Regions from separate parts of the Sorangium sp. So ce1335 genome, predicted to be linked through region 1. Evidence: predicted binding sites of a transcription regulator. Region 1 holds the regulator's gene; the other holds the start of a gene.
The links. The regulator HrcA, encoded in region 1, represses chaperone genes, less so after heat shock. The targets are predictions, from matches to a motif close to GNTAGCACTCNCCNNNGGNGAGTGCTANC.
Positions count from the first base shown of each region.

Region 1 (7,648 bases):
CCCCTCGGCGACCGCCGAGAGCATCTCCCCCGCGCGGTAGCGGACGCCGAAGGCCGCCATGGCGAGCGCTTGCATCCAGAAGTCGAGCACCGGCTTCGACCAGAACCAGCCGTCCTGCGCCCACCACAGGGAGATCCAGTCGTTCCGCGCCAGGATCTCGCGCGCGACCTCGCCGTAGTGCGTCTCCCACGGATCGGTGAGCGAGTGGCTCCCGAGCATGGGCAGGTAGAGCAGCGTGACGAGGGCGACGAGCCAGAAGCCATGCCGCCGGAGCAGGGGGCGCGGGGCGCCCGTCTCGTCGACGCGGAGGGCGCCGAGGCGCTCGCCGAGCCGGAACGCGCCGACGACCGCGGCGAGGAACGCCGCAGGGATCGCGACCGCGGGGATCGCCAGCGAGAGCAGCGCAGGCGCGCCGCCCCGCGAGAGGGAGAGCGGCGAGAAGTAGCCCGCCACGGTCAGCGTGATCAGCGCGAAGAACGCGGCGAGCCCGCCCCCGAGCAGCGCGAGCGGGCCGAGCAGATCGCGGATCCCGACGCGCGCGGCGACGCGCTCGGGTGGGTCGTCGAACGTGCCGAGCAGATCGAGCAGGCCGAGCGTCGCGACGCCGACCGCGAGCGCGCCGAGCGGGACCCCCCAGCGAAACTGGGGCGCGAGCGCCATCACGACGAACGCGACGAGCGAGCCCGCGCCGAACACGGCAGCGCCGCGCCAGCGGAGCGGGTTGCCCTGGGGGACGAGGCGCTCCTCGTCGGCGTCGGGCTCGACGTCGTCCGTGCCGCCCGCGCGGTCGTCCTCGGCCGCCTCGCCCTCCGGCGACGCAGCGCGCGGCCCGTCGCCGGAGGTCGTCTCGTCGCGGGCGTCCGCGGTCGCGCCGCCGCTCTTGTCGTGCGTTTCGTTCATGGCTGCGCCGGACGCGGAACGAGGCGCGGCCCTGACGTAGCAACTCTACGTCGCCGGGCAAAGCAGCGGCCGCGCGTCGGGCGCGGCGCGCGGCTACTTCGTCAAGCGCGCGATCTCTTCCTTGATGATCGTCTCGGCGAGGACCGGCACGACCTCCCAGACGACGCGCTCCACGACGTCGCGGGACAGCGCCATCACGGCCTCGATCTGCTCGGCGGTGAGCCCGAGGCCCTCGAGCTTGCCCGCCATCTGGCCGTTGACCTGCGCCGAGGCGGTGGCCGCGACCGCCGCAGGCCCCGACGCCGTCTTCGGCACGCCAGACACCGGCGTCGGCGAGAAGGCCATCGTCGTCTGCGGCAGGCCCGACGACGCGCCGGCCGGCGCCGCCGCCTTGACCGACGCCTGGGCCGGCGCGGCGCTGGCGGCGGCAGGCGCGTTGGGCGTGTAGATGAGGGTCTTCGCGCGCTGGAGCGGGCTCGCGGCGGCCCCGGCAGGCTGCGCAGCAGCGGCCGCGGGCTGCGCGGCGGCTGCAGGCTGCGCCGCGGCGGCAGGTGCGCGCGCGGGCGTGGCCGCTGCCGCGGCGGGGGCCGCAGCAGCCGCGGCCGGCTTCCCCTCGCCGCGCGACGCCAGCAGCTTCTTGACCTTGTCGATCATCTGCTGCGTGTCGAACGGCTTGTCCATGTGATCGTCGGCCTGCGCGCTCGAGCCCTTCGCAGGGTCGAACGGGTTCTGCTTGGACGACAGGATCAGGACCGGCGTCGACGGGGATGCCTGCTTGATCGCCTTGCACAGCTCGTAGCCGTTCTTCGGCTCGAGCGTGACGTCGGCGATCACCAGGTCGGGTTTATCGCTCTTGAGCTTCTGCAGCGCAGCGTCGGCGCTGCTCGCCGTCACGACGCGGAAATCCTGACCCGCAAAGGTGATTTCGAGCACTTTGCGCATGGTCACGCTGTCGTCTACGGCGAGAAGGGTGCTGGCCACGAACGGGTCTCCTCTCAGATGGCGAGAAAGCGATGACGGCTCTGGATATCTTCGGCTCCGGTCGCGCGATGTGTCAACATTCGCGGTCGATTTCGCCCCGCGGGCCCCGCGGATGAGCGTTTTTTCGCGCCGGTCGAGCCCGGCCCCACGCTGGTGGGCGGGGCCGAGGCGCCCCACGACGAGCCCTCATGCGCCCGCCCCGACCCGCCGTTCCGCCGCTTTCCCCGCTTCCCCCGCGCAACGCTGACGATCACGCCGAGCCGACCGCCGCCGACCCGGCCGCGGCCGTGCGACCGCCGCAGGACGGCCACTGGATAGTTCCGGCAGAGCTGGACCGGCGGCCGCTCGACGGCGCGGTCCGGGCGCTCGCGTCGGTCTCGTGGTCCGACGCGCGCCGGCTGATCGAGACAGGCAAGGTGCTGGTCGGCAGCGCCGTGGCGACGAGCCCGCGGCGCCGGGTGCTCGGCGGGGAGCGGATCGAGGTCCGCCTGCGCGCGCCGCGGCCGGAGACCGTGCGGCGGCGCAAGCTCGAGGGCGAGCTCGTCGTCTACGCGGACGCGAGCGTCGTCGTCGTGAACAAACCCGCCGGGGTGAGCACCATCCCGTACGGCGACGAGGACCCCGCGGAGCAGGCCGCGACGCTCGACGCGCTCGTGCGGGAGGTGCTGTCCCGGCGCGACCGCCTGCGCGGGCGCGCGCCGCTCGGCGTCGTGCAGCGCCTCGACAAGGGCACGAGCGGGCTCCTCGTCTTCGCGCGGACGCTCGCCGCGAAGAAGCACCTCGCGCAGCAGCTCCGCGTCCGCTCGATGCACCGGCAGTACCTCGCGCTCGCGCACGGCGCGGTCCCGCGCGGCACGCACCGCAGCTACCTCGTCGAGGATCGGGGCGACGGGCTGCGCGGCTCGGCGCGGGACGGGCGCCGCGAGGGGCAGCTCGCGGTGACGCACGTCGAGCCGGTCGAGGCGCTCCGGGGGCTGCAGGGCGAGGCCGCGGGCGCGACGCTCGTCGCCTGCCGCCTCGAGACGGGGCGCACGCACCAGATCCGCATCCACCTCGCGGAGTCCGGGCACCCGCTCGTCGGCGAGGCGGTCTACGTGCGCGATTTCCGCGGGCCGAGGATCCAGGCCCCGCGGCTGATGCTCCACGCGGCCGAGCTCGGCTTCAGCCACCCGGCCGACGAGCGGCCGATGCGGTTCCAGGCGCCGCCGCCCGCCGACTTCGAGGAGGTGCTCGATCGGCTCCGCGAGCCGCGGCAGAAGGGCGCTACTTGACCTTGCCGCGCGCCTCGCTCATCGCCGCGGCGGTGGCGTCGACGAGCGGCATCACCTTCGCGTAGTCCATCCGCGTCGGGCCGAGCACGCCCACGGTCCCCGCGACGCGCCCGTTCTCCATGTACGGCGCGGCGACGAGGCTGAGCTGGCCGCCGCCCAGATCGCCCGCCTCGCTGCCGACGAAGACGGTGACCTCGCCCGCGCCGGCGGCGAGGGTCCGGTCGAGCAGATCGACGAGCTCCTCGCGCTCCTCGAGCGCCTTCATGAGCTTCTTGAGCCGGTCGACGTCGGCGTACTCCGGCAGGTCGATCAGGCGGTTCTGCCCCTCGATGACGACCTCGCCGCTACGCCGCGTCACGTCGGCCGTCGCCTTGCTGCCGAGCTCGAAGGCGCGGCGCCTCAGCGCGTCGATCTGGAGGCGCTCGTCCGCGAGGCGGCGGGCGAAGAGGTCCCGGATCTCGCCCAGCGTGCGCCCCTCGATGACGTCGGCGAGCAGGTTGTGGATCCGGGTGAGCTCCCCCTCGCTGACCGCCTCGTCGACCGAGATGAAGCGGTTCTCGACCGAGCCGTCGGCGAAGACGAGCACGGCGAGGAGCTGCCCGGGCTTCGTCGGGATGAAGCGGAGCTGGGCGAGGGCGCGGATCTCCGCCCGCGGCGCCGCGACGACCGCCGCGGCGCCCGACAGCTCGGAGAGGTAGCGCCCCGTCTCGCGGAGCGGATCGCTGGCGACCGCGTAGATCTCGGTGAACCGGGCGGTGAGCTCGGCCTGCTGCTCGTGGGAGAGCGACCGGAGCTCGACGAGCGCGTCGATGAACAACCGGAGCGCGCGGTCGGTCGGGATCCGCCCCGCGGAGGTGTGCGGCTGGTGGAGGTAGCCGGCCTCCTCGAGGTCCGCGAGCACGTTCCGGATCGAGGCAGCCGAGAGATCGAGCCCGTACTTCCGCGCGAGCGTCCTGCTGCCTACAGGGTCGCCCGTCGCGATGAACTCGGTGACCGCGGCGAAAAGGATCTTCCGAGCGCGATTGGAGAGATCTCCCATGTCAGCTGCATGCGGCGCATGCGCGCGCCGCGGTGGCTACCTGGCCCAGGGACTGCCCGGACCGGGAAGCCATGCGGACCGGGCCTTCGCTCCCATACGTCAAGACGCGCGGGCGGGCGCTGGGCCCACGGAGGCGCATGCGGTCTATTTTGAGGCGATCGCGCGGCCCGGTCAAATAGCGCGGTAGGATGGGCGCGGCCGCCGCACCGGAGGTCGTGGTTCCCGCAGTTCCGCAGTTCCGCAGTTCCGCAGTTCCGCAGTTCCGCAGTTCCGGTGGTTCCCTTGTCGCTCGAGGCTCCCTGGTCAGCCCGGGCCACCCGGGAGCTCGATGCGCGGTGAGGCCCCCCAGCACCGATGCCGTCCGCACGTCACGCCGCCATCGCCTGCGCGCTCGCCCTCGCGCTCGGTCCGCTCGCGACCGCGCCGAGCGCGCAGGGCAAGCCGAAGGTGAAGTTCCATCAGGACTGGGCCAGGCACCCGTCGGCGCGCTACGCGGCGATGAGCGCGGCGCAGTGCCGGGAGGCGCTCGTGCGGCGGAAGATCGCGTTCGAGCCGGTGCGGCGCGCGCCGGGCGTGCTCGCGCCGGTGCGGCTGATGCAGGGGGTCGGCGGCGTGCTCTACCGGACGGCGCTGCCGGCCCACCGGCGCGCGGACAACCCGTACGACGTCTTCGACTGCCGCCTCGCGCTCGCGCTCTCGGACTTCAGCCGGATCCTGCGCGTGCACGACATCACCGAGGTGCTGATGTACTCGGCCTGGCGGCCTCCGCACGCCATGTGGCCCGAGGGCAAGCTGGCGACGAGGCACCCCGGCGGGCTCGCCATCGATCCCTACAGGTTCGTCAAGCGGCGCGTCGGCGACGCGTTCGCGGAGGAGTGGCTCGACGTCGAGCGCGACTTCGTGGGCAGGCGCGGCGCGCCGGTGTGCGGCGAGGGCGCGGGCAAGCCCGCGGGCCGCGGCGCGGCCGGCCGGGGGACGAGCGGCCTGCCGGCGGACGCGGCCGCGCGCGAGCTGCGCTCCATCGTGTGCGAGGCCGCGGACCAGCACATCTTCACGTCGATCCTCACGCCCAACTACGACCGGGCGCACAAAAATCACCTGCATCTCGAGGTGACCCCCGGCGTCCAATGGCAGCTCGTGCGCTGATCCGGGGGGCGCAGCCCTCCCGGGCGCAAACCCGCTCTCGCCCCGAGGTCGACCCGCTATGTTAGCCCGCGTGCCCGCACGAAGACCCTCGCCCCCCCGCGCCTCTGTCGCGTCCGCCGCGCTGGCGCTCGCCGCCATCGCGCTGTCGTTCACGTTCGTGGGCTGCCCGTGCCTCAGCGGCCCGGTGAACGCGAGCCCGGGCCTCAGGTGGTTCCTCTTCTCGAACTTCGGCGCCAGCAAGATCTGCCCCGAGATGCTGAAGAGCGGGGTCTCGCTGCGCCTGCAGGACAGGTCGTCGTCCATCGGGCGGTTCTTCCCGATGCAGTGCTCGTACGACGTCAACGACGCGGCCCAGACGGTCACCGTGCACATCGCCGGCACGGGGTACGGCTACATGCAGCCGGCGAAGCGGGTGGGCTTCTCGCTCACGACCTCCGTCGAGTACCGGCCCGACTTCCAGATCGCGGGCGACGACATCTACGTGTGGGGGCGGCTGAACCGGATCGTGCAGGGCCCGAGCTTCCAGCTCGGCTACGTCGAGAACCCGGTCATCGACGTGATGGCGAACGTCCCCCCGTTCGGAGGGCTCGCCAACCTGCTCGGCAACCAGATCGTGGCCGGCGAGATGACCCGCGGGTTCACCGTCGTCTACAACGAGGAGACGGGGAAGGACTTCACGCTCGGGATCCTGACGCCGCCCCAGCGGCCGCACCACCCGTTCGAGGTGGAGGACGACGAGCGGTACACGTTCGCGAACGAGGTCGTCGAGGTGCACGCGCACCAGCGCGACTACCTCGGGCCGTTCGAGGTCGCCGACGTGGACCAGGCGCTTTACCTGAAGGTGAGCGCGCAGGGCGCGCCGGTGGACATCATGATCGTCGACAAGCCCACCGGCGACGCGTGGCGCGAGGCCTACCAGACCGGCAAGCCGCTCGGCCCCCCGCCCGGCCCGGTGCAGGCGGGCGGCCCTCTGCAGCCCGGGATCATCGAGACGCGGCGCTACGCGCTGCGCCCGGGCCTCTACTACGTCGTCATCGACAACACGGCCGCGGCCGGGCTCGTCGCGCCCCCGGTCACGCTGCTCAGCCCCCTCGGAGGCTCGGCCGCGCAGGTCAGCTACATGGCGCAGGTCGGCGAGTGACGCCGGACGCCGGCGCTGGCACCGGCTCGGTGCCGGATCAGAACTGGATCGGTGCCGGATTGCTCGCCGGATCGGTGCCGGATCGGTAGAAGCGTGACGCGACCCGGAAGGGCGCGTCGCGCCGAGCAGCGTGGCCGCCGGCCTTGACGCGGTTCGCCGCGAACGGGATAAACTCGTCATGGCCGTCATCGCGAGAGAGGGGGACAGCGTGACCCACGTCGACAAAGTTGCCCTCGACCGGCTGCGCGCTCGCCTCCAGGCGTACATGGAGAAGAAGGGGCTGAGATCGACGGCGCAGCGCCGGCTCATCGTCGACACGTTCTTCTCGGGCGCCCCCCACATGACGATCGAGGACCTGCTCACGGAGGTGCGCGCGCGCGACCGGGGCATCGGGTACGCGACCGTGTACCGGACGCTCAAGCTGCTCGCGGAGTGCGGCGTGGCCTCGGAGCGCCGGTTCGGAGACGGCCTCAGCCGCTACGAGCTGGCCGACGACGCCAGCGCGCACCACGACCACCTCATCTGCGTGAGCTGCGGGAAGATCATCGAGTTCGAGGAGCCGCGCATCGAGGCGCTCCAGGACGAGATCGCCGCGAAGTACGGCTTCGAGGTGAACTGGCACAAGCACGAGATGTACGGCGTCTGCCTGGAGTGCCGCACGGGCGACGCCAAGGAACCCGCGGAGTCGGCGGACGTCTCGTAGCCCGCCGCGCCGCCGGGTGAGGGACCGGCGGCGGCCCGCGCGCGCCGCGCTCAGCTCTTCGCGTCGAGCGCGCGGGCGTGGACGACGGCCATGACGCCGCCGAGCAGCGAGGCGATCGGGGCGTAGGCCGGCGGGAGCACGAAGGCGGAGATGACCGCGGCGCCGACGAGCGCCGGGGCGACGCTCAGCGCGAGCCCGACGCGCGCCTCCAGGCGCGTGCGGTGCGCGAGCGCGAGGGAGAGCGCGGCGTCGCGGACGTCGTCGGAGGCGAGGACCACGGAGAAGTCGGCGGGCGCGGAGCCGGCGGCGCCGAGCGCCACCGAGACGTCCGCGGCGCCGAGCGCGGCGTCGTCGACGCCCGCGTGGCCGAGCACGGCGACGCTCGTGCCCGCGTCGATCAGGCGGCGCACCTCGGCGCCGCGATCCGCGGGGAGGATCTCGGGGCGGATGTGGTCGATGTCGAGCGA
Region 1 is NZ_CP150363.1:11,689-19,336, reverse strand. Features, by position in the region: gene WMF24_RS00065 (ArnT family glycosyltransferase) at 1-900, opposite strand, end outside; gene WMF24_RS00060 (response regulator transcription factor) at 994-2,058, opposite strand; gene WMF24_RS00055 (RluA family pseudouridine synthase) at 2,298-3,152, shown strand; gene hrcA (heat-inducible transcriptional repressor HrcA) at 3,145-4,191, opposite strand; gene WMF24_RS00045 (extensin family protein) at 4,546-5,337, shown strand; gene WMF24_RS00040 (hypothetical protein) at 5,408-6,478, shown strand; gene WMF24_RS00035 (Fur family transcriptional regulator) at 6,657-7,181, shown strand; gene WMF24_RS00030 (HAD-IC family P-type ATPase) at 7,232-7,648, opposite strand, start outside.

Region 2 (7,648 bases), 3.8 Mb from region 1:
ACGCACCGCCGCCTCGGGCCGTCTCGCCGGCGGCCCTGGGCGGCGCGGCAGGGGTTCGCCCGGGCGCAGCGCGCGGGCGCCCCGCGCCGGGTGGTGGCTTTTGTCGAAGCCGCCGTTCCCTCTCGACAGGAGGAATGCCGCCATGATGCTTGCCTTCGACCTCGATCGCGACGACGCCCCGCAGCAGCGCAGCCCCGCTCCGGCGGACGGACCGGGCTGCTTCGGCGAGGCTGCGGATTACCGGGCCCAGCGGATCCTCTACGCCGCGCGCGGCTGGATCGCGGAGCAGGACGGCATGACGACCGACGGTCGGTCGCTCCTCTTGCTGCACGCCCAGCGGACGCCCCCGGACCGGCGCGAGGCGCTCGTGCGCTGCTTCGAGCGCGTGCTCCTCCACGCCCCGCGGCCGGAGCTCCCGGCGCTCGCCGCGGCGCTCCGCCAGGCGGGGCTCTCCGTCGACGAGGGGCTCTCGGTGATGGGCGCCCCGGCCGGCGAGGTGCGCGCCGCCGTCCAGGGCCTCGGCCGCTTCCGCTCGTTCCCGGCGGGCCTCCGCCTGTCCCGGGTGACGCCGGACGAGGACGACGACGCGATCCGCGCGATCCAGGAGCTCCAGGCCGAGAGCGGCCACGCGCCCCTCCCGGGCTGGACCTTGCGCGGCGGCGAGGGGCGCTCGTTGACCCTGGCGCTGCGCGACGGCCAGGGCGCGCTGGTCGGCTGCACGACGCTGCTCGTCCTGACGCGGCCCGACGCCGCCGAGGGCGGGCGCGACGCGCTCTCGCAGCTCGGGCTGCTCGGCGCCCCGCCGCTCTGGATCTCCGACGTCGGCGAGGCGCCCTCGTGGACGGGCATGCCGATCTGCACCTGCCTGCGCGAGGACCTCCGCGGCCGCGGGCTCGGGGCGCCGCTCCAGGCCGCGGCGCTCCGGGAGGGGCACGAGCGCTTCGGGATCCGGTGGTTCTACGCGCTCGTCAGGGCCGGCGACGAGATCGCGAAGCGCATGAACGCGCGCTGCGGCCTCGCCCCGCACCGGGCCGAGGGGTTCCTCCTCGCCACGGCGGGCCCTCCGGAGCGGCCGCGGCGGCACGCCGAGGCGCGCCGCGGCTCAGGCTGACAGCACGGGCGCGAGGCGCCTGCCGAGCTCCGCGGAATCGGCGGCCGGCCCGCCGAGCGATGTCCCGGCTCCGCGCGCCGGCGATCCGGTCGCGGAGGCCCGATCCGCGGCGCTAGCCGATCGACCACAGCGCCGGCGCCTCGCCCGCGAGGCGCCGGCGGATGCTCTCGAGCGCGCGCTCGTGATAGCCGTCGCGCGCGGCAACGAACTCGTCGAGCCGCACGTCGCGCGGCGCGATCTTCACCGCGCCCGCGGCGTCCGGCGCGTCCCGCAAGAGGCCGGTCACGCTCGCTGCCTCGCCCCGGACGAGGCGCAGCGCCGCGCCGAGCGGGAGCGACAGCAGCGCGGTGACCTCCTCCGGATGGGGACGGAACGCCGCGAGCGTGCGGCGGGTCGTCGCGAGCAGCACGTCCTGCAGCTCGCGATCGACGATGCCCGGCGCGTGGTCGTCCACGCTGCGGCGCATGCCGAGCCGGATCACGTCGCCCGGCGCGAGCGGCAGCCCGATCTCCTCCTCCGCCTCGCGCAGCGCCTCCGCGAGGTCCTCGCCGGCGCGGTAGTGCCCCGACACGGCGACCTCGAAGGCCCCGGGCCACGTGTCCTTCTCCGGGCTGCGCTGCTGGAAGAGCACCCACGGCTCCGCGTCGCCCCGCCGCGCGTCGGCCTCCCGCTCGAGGAGCACCCACACGTGGACGCTCCGGTGCCAGTCGCCGTCGCGGTGGACGAGCCTGCGCGCCTTGCGGAAGCCGAGCGGCTTGCCATTGCGATCGAAGACATCGAAGGGCTCGTCCCCGTCCTGCGCCGCCATGCGCCGAGGGTAACGCAGCTCCCGCAAAGCGGCGCCTTTGCGGCTCCAACGATGCCGGCTATCCCGTCCGCTCCTCGACGAAGCCGTACTTCATCAGGAAGAGCACGTGCCGTGCGACGACGGCCCGCGCCGCGGGGCCGCGCGCGCCCTTCGTCAGCACCGCCAGGTCCGCCGCGGCTCCGGGGCGCGCCGCGCCTCCTCGGCGAGCTCGCCTCGTCGTTGAAGCGCCCGGCGCCATGCGCCCACGGCGCTCGGCGCGCCGCACTGGCGATCGGCTGGTCGGACGAGGCAGCGGCGCTGGTTGTCGCGAAGGGGCGACACGGCGCGCCGCGATGCCGATGGAACCAGCCTGGGACGCCGACGAACCGACCGAGCTCATCGGATCTTTCGATCCGACGAACCTCGTTCGACCGGCACGGTGGAGGGCTGGTGAGGAGAGAAGAGTGGCGATCCCAGCGGGAATCGAACCCGCGTTACCGGCGTGAGAGGCCGATGTCCTAACCGCTAGACGATGGGACCTTGTTCTGTCGAGAACGGCCTACAGCATAGCTGATTGGCCTGGCTGGGGGACAAGGATTCGAACCTTGATAGCAAGAGCCAGAATCTTGCGTCCTGCCGTTAGACGATCCCCCAAGGGGTGAGCGCTCTGCATCAGCGCCACGGGCCGCGGAATCTACTCGGGCTGCCCGGCATGTCAAGCGATCAAAATCGGACGCGGCGAAGAAAGCTCTCGGGGGCCGAAAATCCGCAGATTTTTGCGCTCCTTCGTCGACCGACCGCCGCGCCGTCCACCCCGTTGTGGTTTGCGCCGGCCCGCCCCGGCGCGTTCCGTCCCGGGGATCCCCCCGGCGGATCCTCCCGGCTGGCCACCGACGTCGCGCTCGGCCGGCCGCCCGGATCGCGACGTCGTTCCCGCGAGCTCCGGGATCCTCCACGAAATGCCGTTTTCCCGCCCCGGGTGCCGTGTCGGCCGAAAAGTCGTGACCGTCTGCCGCGCACCCTTGACGCGCCGGGAGCCTGATTTACTTTCGGCGCGGTTTTAGCCACCGGCCTAGGAGAGTGCCAAGCAACTGTGATCCCGGGCACTTAGCTCTCGCCGCGTGGGCGGAAGGCCCCAGCGGTGGGGGGCGAGCGCGACCTCCGGTGAGCCGATGGTCAGTCAACCCAGCCGAGGACGAGGAGCCACCATGAAAATCAGGCCGCTGCAGGATCGGATTGTCGTCAAGCGCGTCGAGAGCGAGACGAAGACCAAGGGGGGCATCATCATCCCCGACACCGCGAAGGAGAAGCCGATCGAGGGCCGCGTCGTCGCCGTGGGCAACGGCAAGGTCCTGAAGGACGGCAAGGTCCGCCCGCTCGAGGTGAAGGTCGGCGACAAGGTGCTGTTCGGCAAGTACAGCGGCACCGAGGTGAAGCTCGACGGCGAGGAGCACGTGCTCATCCGCGAGGACGACGTGCTCGCCGTGACCGAGTCCGCCTGATCCGGATCCGGGCAACCGAACGCAAGCGTTGCAGATGCGGCCGCGCGGCCGCGAAGGGATTGAGAGATGGCTGCGAAGCAGATCGTTTTTAGCCGCGGCGCGCGTGCCGCGATCCTGAAGGGCGTCAACACGCTCGCCGATGCGGTCAAGGTGACCCTCGGCCCCAAGGGGCGGAACGTCGTCATCGAGAAGAGCTGGGGCGCGCCGGTCGTCACGAAGGACGGCGTGACGGTGGCCAAGGAGGTCGAGCTCGCCGGGAAGCTCGAGAACATGGGCGCCCAGATGGTGCGCGAGGTCGCCTCGAAGACCAGCGACAAGGCGGGCGACGGCACGACGACGGCGACGGTGCTGGCGCAGGCGCTCTTCGGCGAGGGCCTCAAGCTCGTCGAGGCCGGCCACAACCCGATGGACCTGAAGCGCGGCATCGACGCCGCCGTCGCGAAGGTCATCGAGGCCGTGCAGCAGGCCGCGAAGCCGACGAAGGACAAGGACCAGATCGCCCAGGTCGCCACGGTCAGCGCCAACGGCGACAAGGAGATCGGCCAGATCCTCGCCGACGCCATGGAGAAGGTCGGCAAGGAGGGCGTGATCACGGTCGAGGAGAACAAGCGCATGACGACGGAGCTCGAGACCGTCGACGGCATGCAGTTCGACCGCGGCTACCTCTCGCCCTACTTCGTGACCGACCCCGAGAAGATGACGGCGGTCCTCACGAACCCGCTCATCCTCGTCCACGAGAAGAAGATCTCGGCGATGGCCGACCTCCTGCCGCTGCTCGAGCAGGTCGTGAAGCAGGGGCGCGAGCTGCTCATCCTCTCCGAGGACGTCGAGGGCGAGGCGCTCGCCACGCTCGTCGTCAACAAGCTGCGCGGCACCATCAAGGTCGCCGCCGTGAAGGCGCCCGGCTTCGGCGATCGCCGCAAGGAGATGCTGAAGGACATCGCCATCCTCACCGGCGCGACCGCGTTCATGGAGGACCTCGGGCAGAAGCTCGAGAGCGCCACGGTGCGCGACCTCGGGACCGCCAAGCGGGTCGAGATCGACAAGGACAACACCGTCATCGTCGACGGCCAGGGCGACAAGACCGCCATCAAGGGCCGCATCGAGGCGATCCGCAAGCAGATCGCGGACACGACGAGCGACTACGATCGCGAGAAGCTCCAGGAGCGGCTCGCCAAGCTCGCCGGCGGCGTCGCCGTGGTGAAGGTCGGCGCGGCGACCGAGACGGAGATGAAGGAGAAGAAGGCGCGCGTCGAGGACGCGCTCCACGCGACCCGCGCGGCCGTCGAGGAGGGCATCGTCGTCGGCGGCGGCGTGGCCCTGCTCCGGGCGGCCTCCGCGCTCGACTCGCTGAAGTTCAACGACGAGCGTGACGCCGGCGTGCGGCTCGTGCGGCGCGCCATCGAGGCGCCGGTCCGCCAGATCGCCCAGAACGCGGGCATCGACGGCACGGTGGTCGTGGAGAAGGTCCGCTCGGGCGCGCCCACGTTCGGCTACAACGCCGCGACGGACACGTACGAGGACCTGCTCGCGGGCGGCGTCATCGATCCGGCGAAGGTCGTGCGCCACGCGCTCACCAACGCGGCCAGCGTCTCGGGGCTGATGCTCACGACCGAGGCCCTCGTCGCCGACAAGCCCAAGAAGGAGAAGCCGGCGGCCGGCGGGGCCCCCGGCGGCATGGGCGGCATGGGCGGCATGGGCGGCATGGGCGGCATGGGCGGCATGGGCGGCATGGGCGACTTCGACATGGGTTGATCGCCTGACCGCGCGCGCTCGGTCCGGCGTCGCGCCGCGGTGGCGGCGCCGGTCGACGAGCGCGCGCGCTGCCGGTGCAGCGCGCCGAGGGGTCCTCCAAAGCACATTGGAGGGCCCCTCGCGTTTTGTGAGGCCGAGCGCTCTTGCCTGGGTTTTTGACCCGCGGTCGCGCACGGCGCTAGACTCTCGGGCAATGTCGGAATCGTCATTTGCCGCCATGGCCGCGCGTACGTGCCGGGCGACGTGCTCTTTCACGGGGGCGATTCCCACGCCGGGGCGGCGTTCATGGTGACCGACATGCGGCGATCCAGGGATTTCATCGAGCTCCTGAGGATGCCGCAGAAGCTCGGCGGAGAGAGCTGACCCGGTGGAGCTGCGTGTCATCGGCTGCCACGGCGGCGAGACCCCCAGGCATCGCACGTGCGCGTTCCTCGTCGACGACGTCCTCGCGATCGACGCGGGCTCGCTGACGAGCGGGCTCGAGGTGAAGGAGCAGGCGCGGATCGAGGCGTGCCTCGTGAGCCACGCGCACCTCGATCACATCCGCGACCTGGCCACCATCGCCGACAACCGCTGCCAGCTCGGGTGCCCGCCGCTCGTCATCGCGGGCACGCGCGAGACGCTGCGGACGCTCAAGAAGCACTTCTTCAACAACGTGCTGTGGCCCGATTTCGCGGTGATCCCGACCCCCGCGCAGCCGACCATCCAGTACCTCGAGCTCAAGCCGGAGCGCCCCACGCCCGTCGCCGGGCGGATGGTGCGCGCGGTCCACGTGACGCACACGATCGACGCGTCGGCGTTCGTGATCGAGGGCAGCGGCGGATCCATCGCGTACAGCGGCGACACCGGGCCCACGGACCGGCTCTGGGAGGTGCTGAACCAGCAGCAGGACCTCCGCGCGCTGCTCATGGAGGTCAGCTTCCCCGACCGGGAGCAGCGGCTCGCCACGGTGAGCGGCCACCACACGCCCCAGACGCTCGCCGTCGAGCTCCAGAAGTACCGGGCGCCAAGGGACCTGCCGACGATGCTCTACCACATCAAGCCGGTCTTCCAGGCCGAGGTGGAGCGGGAGTGCGCTGCGCTGAAGGGGCTGAACCTGGAGGTCCTCCAGCTCATGGACCACTTCGTCCTGTAGGCGGCCCCCGGCTCCACCCGGCGGAGCGGCGGAGCGGCGGGCTGCCCGGCCCGTGGGAGGGGTGTTCGTCGCGCGGCGCAGGGCCCCGCGCGACCGGGGCCGGCGCCGGCGACGCGGGCTAGCGGCTCTCCTGCGTGGGCTCGTCGGTGAACGCGCGCTTGCCGTCGGGGACCTCCTCGACGCGGGCGAGGACGACGGTGATGTTGTCGGTGCCGCCGAAGTAGTTCGCCCGGTCGATGAGCGCCTTGCAGGCGGCGTCCAGCGAGCCGCTGGACATCACGAGCTCGAGGATCTGATCGTCGCTCACGAGGCCGGACAGGCCGTCCGAGCAGAGCAGGTACACGTCGCCGTGGCGCGTCTCGTCCGTCACGAGATCGACGAGGACGTCCTCGCGGATGCCGAGCGCGCGCGTGATGACGTTGGCCGGGAGCTGCCGGACCTCCTCCTCGGTCATCCACGGCGCCATGTGCGCCGCGTCGCTGACGAGCGAGTGGTCGCGCGTGAGCTGCGTGATCTGGCTGTCGCGCAGGCGATAGCAGCGGCTGTCGCCCACGTGGCCGACCGTCACGTGCTCGGCGTCCTTGGAGAACATCGCCGCCACGATCGTCGTGCCCATGCCGAAGTCCGCGAGCGTCTTCAGCGACCGATCGAAGATGCGCCGGTTCGCCAGCCTCAGGCCGGTGACGACGTAGTTCTCCTCCTCCGTCAGGTTCGGATCGGCAGGGAACGGCCACGTCGCGTCCCTCCCGACCGTCACGGACAGGAAGTCCGAGAGGGTGCTCACAGCAAGCTGGCTCGCGACATCGCCCGAGCGGTGTCCGCCCATGCCATCCGCCACGGCCACGACACGGTACTCCTCGCTGACGAGGAGGTTGTCCTCATTGTGGTCCCGGAGGAGCCCGGTATCCGTCATCCCGGCAAACCGGGTCCGCAACATGGGCAGAGAGTAGACGCGGAGCAGGGGGGCAGCGCAAGTTCAAGGCGAGGGCAAACCTGAAATCCTGGGCCGGATCTCCCACCGGGGGCGGTCCGCGCCCGCCGGAAGCGGCCGGTCGCGGGGGCCGCGGACCATCCCGGAGGCGCTCGCCCGCCGCGCGCACTTTGCTCTTGAAAGATGCGAAGGGACGTGGGGTTGCCCGCCGGGCGCGCGCCGCGCCGCTCGCTCGAGCGCGCGCCGCGCGCGCCAGCTCAGAGCCAGCTCTCGCCGATCGCGATCCCGAGCGCCGCCGCGATCGTCTCGGCGGCGCGCACGCCGCACGCCTGCGCCTCCTCGAAGAGCGCCATCCCGGGCTGATCGACGTGCGCCCACGCGACGCGCTCCGAGAGCGCGCAGGGCGGATCGAACGGCCGCGCGCCGA
Region 2 is NZ_CP150363.1:3,824,833-3,832,480, forward strand. Features, by position in the region: gene WMF24_RS14230 (hypothetical protein) at 143-1,111, shown strand; gene WMF24_RS14235 (NUDIX hydrolase) at 1,224-1,919, opposite strand; tRNA gene WMF24_RS14240 (tRNA-Glu) at 2,364-2,438, opposite strand; tRNA gene WMF24_RS14245 (tRNA-Gln) at 2,479-2,552, opposite strand; gene groES (co-chaperone GroES) at 3,107-3,400, shown strand; gene groL (chaperonin GroEL) at 3,467-5,155, shown strand; gene WMF24_RS14260 (MBL fold metallo-hydrolase) at 5,523-6,290, shown strand; gene WMF24_RS14265 (PP2C family protein-serine/threonine phosphatase) at 6,409-7,227, opposite strand; gene WMF24_RS14270 (FAD-dependent oxidoreductase) at 7,479-7,648, opposite strand, start outside.
Region 2: groES (co-chaperone GroES) is a predicted target of HrcA. The motif match lies at 2,958-2,986, and genes of this name have one in related genera.